3 regions of the Arthrobacter sp. B0316-1-20 genome follow, and region 1 is predicted to be linked to each of the others. Evidence: riboswitches for the same ligand, from Rfam matches in the RefSeq annotation. Region 1 holds a riboswitch; each other region holds the start of a gene.
The links. A riboswitch is a leader RNA that binds a small molecule or an ion and turns the genes downstream of it on or off. The one in region 1 is predicted to bind cyclic di-AMP.

Region 1 (3,264 bases):
CAGCGCAGGCAGCAGGCCACCAGATTCTCCCAACTGTCCGCGCCTCCGCGCGAGCGCGGCCTGACATGGTCCACCGTCGTGGCCGTCTTGCCGCAGTACGCGCACAGGTGGTTGTCCCGGCGCAGCACTCCGCGGCGGGTCACGGCGGTGTCCTGATTGTACGGAATCTTAATGTACCGGTTGAGCAGGATCACCGAAGGGCGGCCCAGGATGTCGTTCGGCCCGACGACGGGATCACCGTCCTCCGCGATCACGCTGGCCTTACCGGTGAGCACAAGCAGCAGCGCCCGGCGGAAGGTGACGACCGCCAGCGGTTCGTATCCAGCATTCAGAACGAGTGTGCGCATGCACATTCCTCTAGGTGTGGCCAACCCGACCGGCGTTTCAGTTCCGGTCAGGGACTGGATTTTCTGCACTAACAGTCAAAGGGTATGACGGTCGATACGTTCTGCGCTAACTTTTTTCGCTGTTGGTGGGCAGTTTCGACCGGAGCAGCCACTGTTCACCGGCTGTTCTTGGATCGTCGGCGTATCCGGCGGGCGGTTGCCGTTAGGCCAAAAACGCCGCCGGCCCCGGTGCACGCTGGGCGTGTACCGGGGCCGGCGGACGGTCTAGCAGACCGGAAAGGCCGAAGCTTAGTTGACGCGGATGGCGACGTAGCCGGATCCCACATCAGCGCTGGCCAACGCGGTGGTGTAACCGGTCCAGCCGCCGTGGACGGCCTGGCCGTTGCCCACGTAGATGGCGATGTGCGCAACACCGGCGCCGCCGTCGGAGTAGTAGAGCAGGTCGCCCGGCTGCGGGGTGGAAACCTGTGTTCCGTAGCTAAGGAACTGCGCGGGGGCGAGGTCGCCCACCGACTTACCGGCGGCGCGCAGGGCCTTCTCCACCATGGCGGTGCAGTCCTGCGAAATACCGATCTGGCCGTAAGCGGAGGAGACCAGGGTGGAGGCCACGCCACTGGCGGAGGCGGTGGCGGGCGCGGCGTCCTTGGCGGCTGCGGGCTTGGCGGCTGCGGGCTTCGCTACGGCTGCCGGCGCGGCTGCCGGGGCGGCTTGCTGGACGGCAGTCTGTGCTGCGTCTGCCGCTTGCTCGACAACCGGCTCCACTTCCTGGGCCACGGCTTGGACCACTGGCTCCGGCTTAGGGGCCGGAGTCGACGTGATGTCGGGGCGCGAGAAGGTCAGTTCGACAGCACTGGAAGCCTGGACCGTGTCCACCTGCACGCGGCTGGGGACGGACACGGTGGACGCGGTGCGTTCGATGGTGGCTGACTGCGCGGGGATGCCGGCGGTCAGGGCCAATCCGGAGGCGGCAGCAATAACGGCTGCGGAGCGCCCCATGGATCCGGCATTGGAGGAGACGGCTTTGGAAATCGTCTCCAGCGGGTTAGTGCGGACGGAAACGGCGCGGTGGCGCCCCGTGGCGGTGTTATTGAACACGTTAAAGGCCTCTCCCAATGCCTGCGAGGTGAGCTGTCGGATTCGGATGGGAGTGCACCCGGCCGCAGTCCTCCCCCGGCAAATGCCTGAGAGTCCTACGACTTAACCCCAAGGGTTCCTGTACGGAACCCGAATTTGGTTCCCCCGCCTCTGCCCGCGAAGTTTTTGCGAACGAACCCCGGATGGTGGCAGAGCTCGGCAATCCACCCGGAGGTACCAGCCGTCTGGCAGCTGGAACGAGTAACAGCGTATACGATGCGGCGGGCATTGTCACGTTCTGATCACGGAACGGTGATCTTTAGGTTACGGAGGTTGCCCGGGACGCACCGAAACCGGGAGCGCTTAAGGACCGACGGCGCGCCCCGAAAGGCGCGCCGCGGTACACCCCATATAAAAGGGGCGTCAGGAAGTCTCTTAGCCTGCCGGACGGATGAACACCGGACCGGAGCCGATGTAGGCGCTGCCCAGCACGGTGCTGTAACCGGCCCAGCCGCCGTGGACGGCCTGGCCGTTGCCAACGTAGATGGCCACGTGGGCCACGCCGGCGCCGCCGTTGGCGTAGTAGATGATGTCGCCCGGCTGCGGGGTGGAAACCTGGGTGCCGTAGGCGAAGAACTGTGCCGGGGCGAGGTCGCCGACCGAGAAGCCGGCCGCGCGCAGCGCGTTCTCGACCAGTGCGGTGCAGTCCTGACCCACACCGATCTGGCCGTACGCGGCAGCGACGATGGCGCCGGCCGCTCCGCTGGCGGCAGCTTCGCCGCTCTTCTTGCTGGACTTGCCCTTGTCCGATGCGGCGTCGTTGCCGGTCGTTGGGTTGATCTCGTTCGAGACGGCCTGGACCACGGTCTGCGGTGCCGGGGTGGAAGTGATCCCTGCACGTTCGAAGGTCAGTTTCACGGCCGCCGAAGCCTGCACGGCTTCCACCTGAACGCGGGCCGGGGCGTCGACGCTGCGGTCGGCGCTGACGGCCTGAGCCGGAATGGCACCGGTCAGAACGATGCCGGTAGCAGCGGCGAAGACGGCACCCTGGCGTCCAACAGTTCCGGCGTTTGCGGAAACAGCCTTGGAAATCGTCTCAAGCGGGCTGGTGCGGACAGGGGTCGCACGGTGGCGGCCCGCAGTAATGCTCTTGGACACGGTTGTACCTCTCCCAAATGCCTGCGAGGTGAGCTGTCGGGTTCGGATGGGAGTTCATCCGGCCGGCCGGTTTCCGGGCTGGTGGCCCGGGCCTGATCGGCTTTACCCCAAGGACATCCTGCGATGTCCGGGAAGTGGTTCCCCCGCCTCTGCCATGCGATTCGGTGCGAACGAACTTCGGGCGACGGCAGAGTTCGGCATTCCGCCCGAAGGTGCCTGGCAGTTGATGCCAGGCACAGGTGAAACCTTATAACAGTTTGGCGACTGAGTCACATTCCGGTTACGGCGTGTCAATCAGAGCCAGCCGGTGGGGTCCACCAGCTTGCCGTTGACCATTACTTCGAAGTGCAAATGGCAGCCGGTTGACGCTCCGGTGGTGCCGCTTTCACCCAGAACTTCTCCACGCGCCACGGTGGCGCCCACCGTTGTGTCGATGGTGCTCAGGTGGTTGTACGTGGTCTCCAGGCCGTTGCCGTGGTCCACCACGATCCGGTTGCCGCCACCGCCGACCTGGAACCCGGCCTCGACGACGGTGCCGCCGGCCGCGGCGTGGACCGGCGTGCCGCAGGGGGCTCCGTAGTCCTGGCCGGTGTGCAGTTCTCCGGCGTAACCGGTGATGGGGCTGACCCGGTAGCCGAACGGCGAGGTCTTGATCAGCTCGTCCATCGGCTGCGAAAGGGACCCT
Region 2 (3,264 bases), on a different contig from region 1:
TTACTGCGGGCCGCCATCGTGCGACCCCCGTCCGCACGAGCCCGCTTGAGACGATTTCCAAGGCTGTGTCCGCGAATGCGGGAACCATGGGACGTCAGGGTGCCGTGATCGCCGCCGCTACCGGCTTGGTTCTGACCGGTACCATCCCGGCCCAGGCTGTCAGCGCTGACCGAGGGGTCGAGGCCCCGGCCCGCGTGCAGGTGGAAGCCGTGCAGGCCTCCGCAGCCGTGAAGCTGACCTTCGAACGCGCGGGGATCACCTCCACCCCCGCGCCGGAGCCGGTTGTCCAGGCCGTCTCCAACGAAATCAACCCCACGACCGGCAACGACGCCGGGTCGAACGAAACCAAGACTGTCAAGAAGGCCGGCGAGGCTGCCGCCAGCGGAGCCGCCGGCGCCATCGTCGCGGCCGCCTACGGACAGATCGGCGTCGCCCAGGACTGCACGGCCCTGGTCGAGAACGCCCTGCGCGCGGCAGGCTTCGCGGTGGGCGACCTCGCCCCGGCGCAGTTCTTTGCCTACGGAACGCAGGTGGCCACCCCGCAGCCCGGCGACATCATCTACTACGCCAACGGCGGTGCCGGCGTGGCCCACGTGGCCATCTACGTCGGCAACGGCCAGGCGGTCCACGGCGGATGGGCGGGCTACAGTACTGTTCTGGGCAGCGCCTACATCGGCTCCGGCCCGGTCTTCATCCGTCCGGCAGGCTAAGCACTTCCTGTCACGGCCCTCTCGCGGCGCGTCCTTCGGGGCGCGCTGCGAGCGTTAACAAGGCGCGCGGAGGGCCTGGGTGGAATCGGTGCGCGGACACGGCGCGCGGAGGACCTGGACGGAAACGGGGCGCGGAAACAGCGCGCGGCAGACCTGCCCAGGAGTGGCGCGAAGAAGGGGGCCGGTCGGCGCGCGGAAGACCCGTGCGCGAAGCCGGGCCCCGGAGCCGCGCGTGGAAGACCCGCGCGACAACGGCGCTTGGAACGTGCGCGCAGCCCCGAGACGGAAGGCGCACCCTTCGTACCAGCCCCGTCCCGGAACCGTCTGGCAGCAGGACTCCGAGGGCTGTCGTAATCAAAACATCACCACGCCGTGATCAGAATGTGACAATGCGTGATTGATCGTATACGCTCTAACGCGTGCCAGTTGCCAAACGGCTGGGACCTCCGGGTGGATTGCCGAGCTCTGCCACCGTCCGGAGTCCGTTCGCAAAAAACTTCGCGGGCAGAGGCGGGGGAACCAATTTCGGGTTCCGTACAGGAACCCTTGGGGTTAAGTCGACAGCACTCTCAGGCATTGCCGGGGAGGGCTGCGGCCGGATGCACTCCCATCCGAATCCGACAGCTCACCTCGCAGGCATTGGGAGAGGCCTTTAACGTGTTCAATGACACCGCTACGGGGCGCCACCGCGCCGTTTCCGTCCGCACCAACCCGCTGGAGACGATTTCCAAAGCCGTCTCGTCCAATGCCGGATCCATGGGTCGCTCGGCAGCCGTAATCGCTGCCGCGTCCGGACTGGCCCTGACCGCCGCGGTCCCCGCGCAGTCAACCTCCATCGAACGCACCGCATCCACGGTGTCCGTACCCAGCCGCGTGCAGGTGGACACCGTCCAGGCTTCGAGTGCCGTCGAGCTGACCTTCTCGCGTCCCGCCATCAAGTCCACTCCGGCCCCGGAGCCCGAGCCTGTCGTCGAAGCCGTGGCCGAGGAAGTGGCCCCGGTCGTCGAGGAGGCCGCAGACACCGCACAGGGCGCCGTCCACGCCGCCGCTCCCGCGGTCGAGGTCAAGGCAGCCGCCGCGGCTCCCGCAGCCAAGGCAGCGCCGGCGAAGGCCGAAGCGTCCGCCAGCGGCGTGGCCTCCACGCTGGTGTCCTCCGCGTACGGCCAGATCGGCATCTCGCAGGACTGCACCGCCATGGTGGAGAAGGCCCTGCGCGCCGCCGGTTTCTCGGTGGGCGACCTCGCACCCGCACAGTTCTTCAGCTACGGCACCCAGGTGTCCACCCCGCAGCCGGGCGATCTGCTCTACTACTCCGACGGCGGAGCAGGCGTTGCGCACATCGCCATCTACGTGGGCAACGGCCAGGCCATCCACGGCGGCTGGACCGGTTACACCACCGCACTGGCCAGTGCGGACGTCGGATCCGGCTACGTAGCCATCCGCGTCAACTAGCAACAGCCTTCCCGGTCCACAGCGACCGTCCCGCCGGCCCCGGTGCACGCCCAGCGCGCGCACCGGGGCCGGCGGCGTTGTCGGGAGGCCAGACGCCTGCGCGGTCCGGCCTCGCCACGGCCCAAGGTGGGCCCCGCGGGTGCCCGCCGCCGCGCCGCCGGACCGCTCGCCCGACGCCGCCGGACCGCCCGCGGCGTCATTCCGACGGCCCACGGGAGGCGAAAAAGTTAGCGCGGAACGCACTCGCCGTCATACTCTTTGACTGTCAGTGCAGAAAATCCAGTCCCGGACCGGGATCTGAAGCACCGGTCGGGTTGGCCAGACCTAGAGGAATGTGCATGCGCACACTCGTTCTGAATGCTGGTTACGAACCCCTGGCGGTTGTCACCTTCCGCCGGGCGCTGCTTCTTGTGCTCACCGGCAAAGCCAGCGTGATTGCCGAAGACGGGGACCCCGTCGTCGGCCCCAACGACATACTGGGCCGCCCCTCGGTCATCCTGCTCAACCGCTACATTAAGATGCCGTACAACAAGGACACCGCGGTGACCCGCCGCGGCGTCCTGCGCCGCGACAACCACCTCTGCGCCTACTGCGGGAAGACAGCAACCACGGTGGACCACGTCAAGCCCCGGTCCCGCGGGGGAGAAGACAGTTGGGAGAATCTGGTGGCCTGCTGCCTGCGCTGCAACAACGCCAAGGGCGACCGCACGCTGGCCCAAATGGGCTGGAGCCTGCGCTTCACGCCCCGGCCGCCCAGCGGCGCCCGCTGGCGGATCCGCGACCTGGACCGTCCCGCCCCGGCCTGGAGCCAGTTCCTCGACACCCATACCGCCGCGTGACCGCTCCACTTTTCGACGCCGTCGTGCTGGCCGGCGGCCGGTCCTCGCGTCTGGGCGGCAGCCCCAAGGCATTGTTGCGGCTCGAGGGGTCCACCCTGTTGCGCCGCACGCTGGAGGCCGTTTGCGGGGCCCGGCGGATCTCCGTCGTCGGCCCGGATGACCTGTCCGAGGAAGTGGAAGCTTTCCGCCGCACGCTGGTCCCGCAGCCGCTGCGGCTGACGCTCACCCGGGAGGACCCGCCGTTCTCCGGCCCGGCAGCGGGC
Region 3 (3,264 bases), on a different contig from region 1:
GCCGAGTGGATGAACATCGCCCAGCAGAACGGTTTTGCGCTGCCGGTCGCGCTGCAGCCGCACTACAACCTGGTGGCCCGCAAAGACTACGAACAGGGCTATGCTCCGTTGGCCCGCGAACACAACCTCTCGGTGTTCCCGTACTACTCGCTGGCCGCCGGTTTCCTGTCCGGCAAGTACCACTCGACGGATGACGCCGACAGCAGCCCGCGCGGCGGCATGCTCCGTGATTACCTCACGATGGAGGGCTTCGCGGTCGTCGACGCGTTGGAGACCGTCGCCCAGTCGCGCGGCATCTCCCTCACGACAACCGCGCTCGCCTGGCTGCTGACCAAGCCCGGCATTACCGCTCCGCTGGCCAGCGCCCGGACGCCCGAACAGCTGCCGGAGCTGATGGCCGCCACGGACGTGGAGTTGACCGCCGACGAAGTTGCCGCCCTGGACCGGGCGTCGAGGCCCTTCGCCTGACCGGCCCTTAACGACGACGGCGATGCCGTGTGGGCATCGCCGTCGTCGGTGGCGGAAGCTCCGCCGTCGTCAAGGGTGGGTTAGAGCCAGCCGGCCGGATCCACCAGTTGACCGTCCTTGACAACCTCGAAGTGCAGGTGGCAGCCGGTGGAGTTGCCGGTGGTGCCCAGCTGGCCGATGGACTGGCCCTTGGCCACCTTCTGGCCCAGCGAAACGCCGATCGACTGCAGGTGGTTGTAGGTTGTCTTCAGGCCGCTGCCGTGCTGAACCACGATGCGGTTGCCGCCGCCGCCGACCTGCCAGCCGGCCTCGACGACCTTGCCGCCGTCGGCCGCGTGGACAGGGGTGCCGCACGCCATGGCGTAGTCAATGCCGGTGTGCAGCTCGCCTGCAGCACCGGTGATCGGGTTCTGGCGGTAGCCGAAGCCGGAGGTCTGGTTCATGTTCGGGATCGGAGCGGCCAGCTTGCCGGTGGCAAAGCCGACGGTCTTCGCCTTGGCTGCGGCGGCCTTCTTGGCTGCGGCCGTGGCCTTTGCCTTCTTCTCCGCTGCAGCCTTCTTGGCCGCAGCTTCGGCCTTCGCCTTCTTCTCGGCCTCGGCCTTCTTGGCGGCCGCCGCCTTTTCGTCGGCCTTCTTCTTTTCGGCGGCCTCGGCGGCAACCTGGGCTTCCTCCGGCGTAGCCTTGCTGGCTACCTTGGCCCGGTCAAAGCGGATTTCGGCCTCCTGGGCCGCCTGAATCTGCACGGGGCTTTGCTCGGAGGCGCGGTCGGAACCAACGTCGGTAGTGCCGCCGGCTTGGGCCACCGGGACCACTGCCGCGGCCAAGATGCCGGCGGCAACGGCAGCCAGGCCGGTCTTGCGGGCGAGGGAGTAGGCCGCCGGGGATGCTTCCCCTTCGCGGCGGGCAGGGGAGCCCTCGCTGGAACGGGTGATCTTCGCCAGGGCGGAACGCGAGATCTTGGACAGGGCATTCGTGGGGGTGTCGGAACGGCGACGACCGCGCACAGGGTTGTTCACAGGGTTTCCTCTCTTGCGCCTGCGAAGTTAGCTGTCGGATTCGAGCGAGAGTTCACTCGGTCCTGCCGGCAGTCGGATTTCAGAGTGCGACTGTGCCGGTGAGGACTTCACCCCGAGGTGCCCCCAAGCACCGTAAGTGGTTCCTCCGCCCCTGCCTTCGATGAAAAGCTCGATTCTTGCGGTCCGCTGGCAGGGTTAGACGGGCGGACCGGATGCCTACCTAGATAGATAGGAACAAATTCAAAATTACCGGAGCGACACGCGGCGTTACAAATTCGTTATCCGTGTTCCTTGTCACCAGAAGTTCCTCCGTTTAAGGTGATTCCTTTAATTGGGCGGAGTGTGCATCCGCCTGGGATTCGCGGCGCTGCTTGGCCGTTAGCGGAGCCCCGCGCCGGGGAGTGATCGGAGGTTGCACGCCGTTCCCGGGCCGTTAGTGGAGCCCCCGCGCCGGGGAGTGAGCGGAAGTTACACGCCGGGGAGTGTTCGGAGGTTACACGCCGTTCCCGGGCCGTTATCCGGGCCCCGCGCCGGGAGTGTTCGGAGGTTACACGCCGTTCCCCGGCCGTTATCGGACCCCCGCCCGGGAGTAACGCCTCCGCCGGGCAGCCTCCAGTTAGCATTGGCGGCCCGGCGCGCACCAAGCCTTCGCAGTGCTGCTCTCGGGGAAGTGCGCAGTGAATCGTGGCGGCGCAGACTGCGGACGCGGTGAAGGCCTGCCGTGATGAACGCAACAAGCAGGGGGCAGGCATCCGGATGTAGCCGCGTACCGGTCAGGCCGGCTGGCGCAGCAGGCCAAACCCGGCGAGCAGACGCCGAATCCCGGCCGGCGGCCCGGTCCCGACGATCAGGCGCTGACCCGGACCCGGGTCCGCGGCCCGGTGCCGATAATCAGGTGTTGACCGGCTCCGGAGCCAAAACTAGAGTGCCGCCGCTCCAGCCTCCGCCACCGACTGGTCCTGCTCTCCGGAGCCGCCGCTGACGCCGATCGAACCGACCACCTGGCCGTCGCGGGAGAGCGGGATGCCGCCGGCGAAGATCATGATGCGGCCGTGGTTGCTGGCATGGATGCCGTAGAACTGATTGCCCGGCTGCGAGTTGTCGCCCAGGTCCTTGGTCTGGATGTCGAACGCCCGCGAGGTGAAGGCCTTGTTGATCGAGATGTCGATGCTGCCCAGCCACGCCCCGTCCATCCGCACGTGCGAGACCAGGTTCCCGCCCGCATCGGCGACGGCGATGTTCATCGGCTGGCCGATGTCGGCGGCTTTGGCCTCGGCGGCGGCAATGACCCGGCGGGCGTCTTCCAAGGTGACGGTGTCCATGTTTGCTCCTAGGTTCAAGGCCCCGTCGCGGGGCCTAGCTGATGTAACCGTTGGGGTTGAGCACGTACTTTGTGGCGGCACCGGCGTCGAACTCCGCATAGCCCTTCGGCGCGTCCTCCAAGGGGATGGCCGTGGCGTTCACGGCCTTCGCTATCTGCACCCTGTCGTGCAGGATGGCCATCATCAGGCCGCGGTGGTACTTCATCACCGGGCACTGCCCCGTGGTGAAGGAGAGCGACTTGGCCCAGCCCGTGCCCAGCGAGAGCGAGAGCGAGCCCTTCTGCGCGGCCTCGTCGATTCCGCCCGGGTCGCCGGTGACGTACAGCCCCGGGATGCCCAGGGCCCCGCCGGCCGCAGTAACCTCCATCAGCGAGTTCAGCACGGTGGCTGGCGCCTCTTGGGCGTCCTTGCCGTGCCCGCGGGCCTCGAAACCCACCGCGTCCACGCCGCAATCCACC

Region 2: linked by a shared signal. The riboswitch ahead of AC5RW2_RS00275 (NlpC/P60 family protein) and the one ahead of AC5RW2_RS13215 (NlpC/P60 family protein) in region 1 are both predicted to bind cyclic di-AMP.
Region 3: linked by a shared signal. The riboswitch ahead of AC5RW2_RS00500 (M23 family metallopeptidase) and the one ahead of AC5RW2_RS13215 (NlpC/P60 family protein) in region 1 are both predicted to bind cyclic di-AMP.

The regions. Positions count from the first base shown of each region.
Region 1 is NZ_JBNHHC010000007.1:29,282-32,545, reverse strand. It holds gene AC5RW2_RS13220 (HNH endonuclease) at 1-347, opposite strand, end outside; gene AC5RW2_RS13215 (NlpC/P60 family protein) at 636-1,442, opposite strand; cyclic di-AMP (ydaO/yuaA leader) riboswitch at 1,447-1,622, opposite strand; gene AC5RW2_RS13210 (NlpC/P60 family protein) at 1,857-2,579, opposite strand; cyclic di-AMP (ydaO/yuaA leader) riboswitch at 2,583-2,756, opposite strand; gene AC5RW2_RS13205 (M23 family metallopeptidase) at 2,874-3,264, opposite strand, start outside.
Region 2 is NZ_JBNHHC010000001.1:51,317-54,580, forward strand. It holds gene AC5RW2_RS00270 (NlpC/P60 family protein) at 1-710, shown strand, start outside; cyclic di-AMP (ydaO/yuaA leader) riboswitch at 1,195-1,363, shown strand; gene AC5RW2_RS00275 (NlpC/P60 family protein) at 1,368-2,162, shown strand; gene AC5RW2_RS00280 (HNH endonuclease) at 2,501-3,001, shown strand; gene mobA (molybdenum cofactor guanylyltransferase) at 2,998-3,264, shown strand, end outside.
Region 3 is NZ_JBNHHC010000001.1:108,403-111,666, forward strand. It holds gene AC5RW2_RS00495 (aldo/keto reductase) at 1-468, shown strand, start outside; gene AC5RW2_RS00500 (M23 family metallopeptidase) at 549-1,484, opposite strand; cyclic di-AMP (ydaO/yuaA leader) riboswitch at 1,488-1,664, opposite strand; gene AC5RW2_RS00505 (GlcG/HbpS family heme-binding protein) at 2,405-2,806, opposite strand; gene fdhA (formaldehyde dehydrogenase, glutathione-independent) at 2,841-3,264, opposite strand, start outside.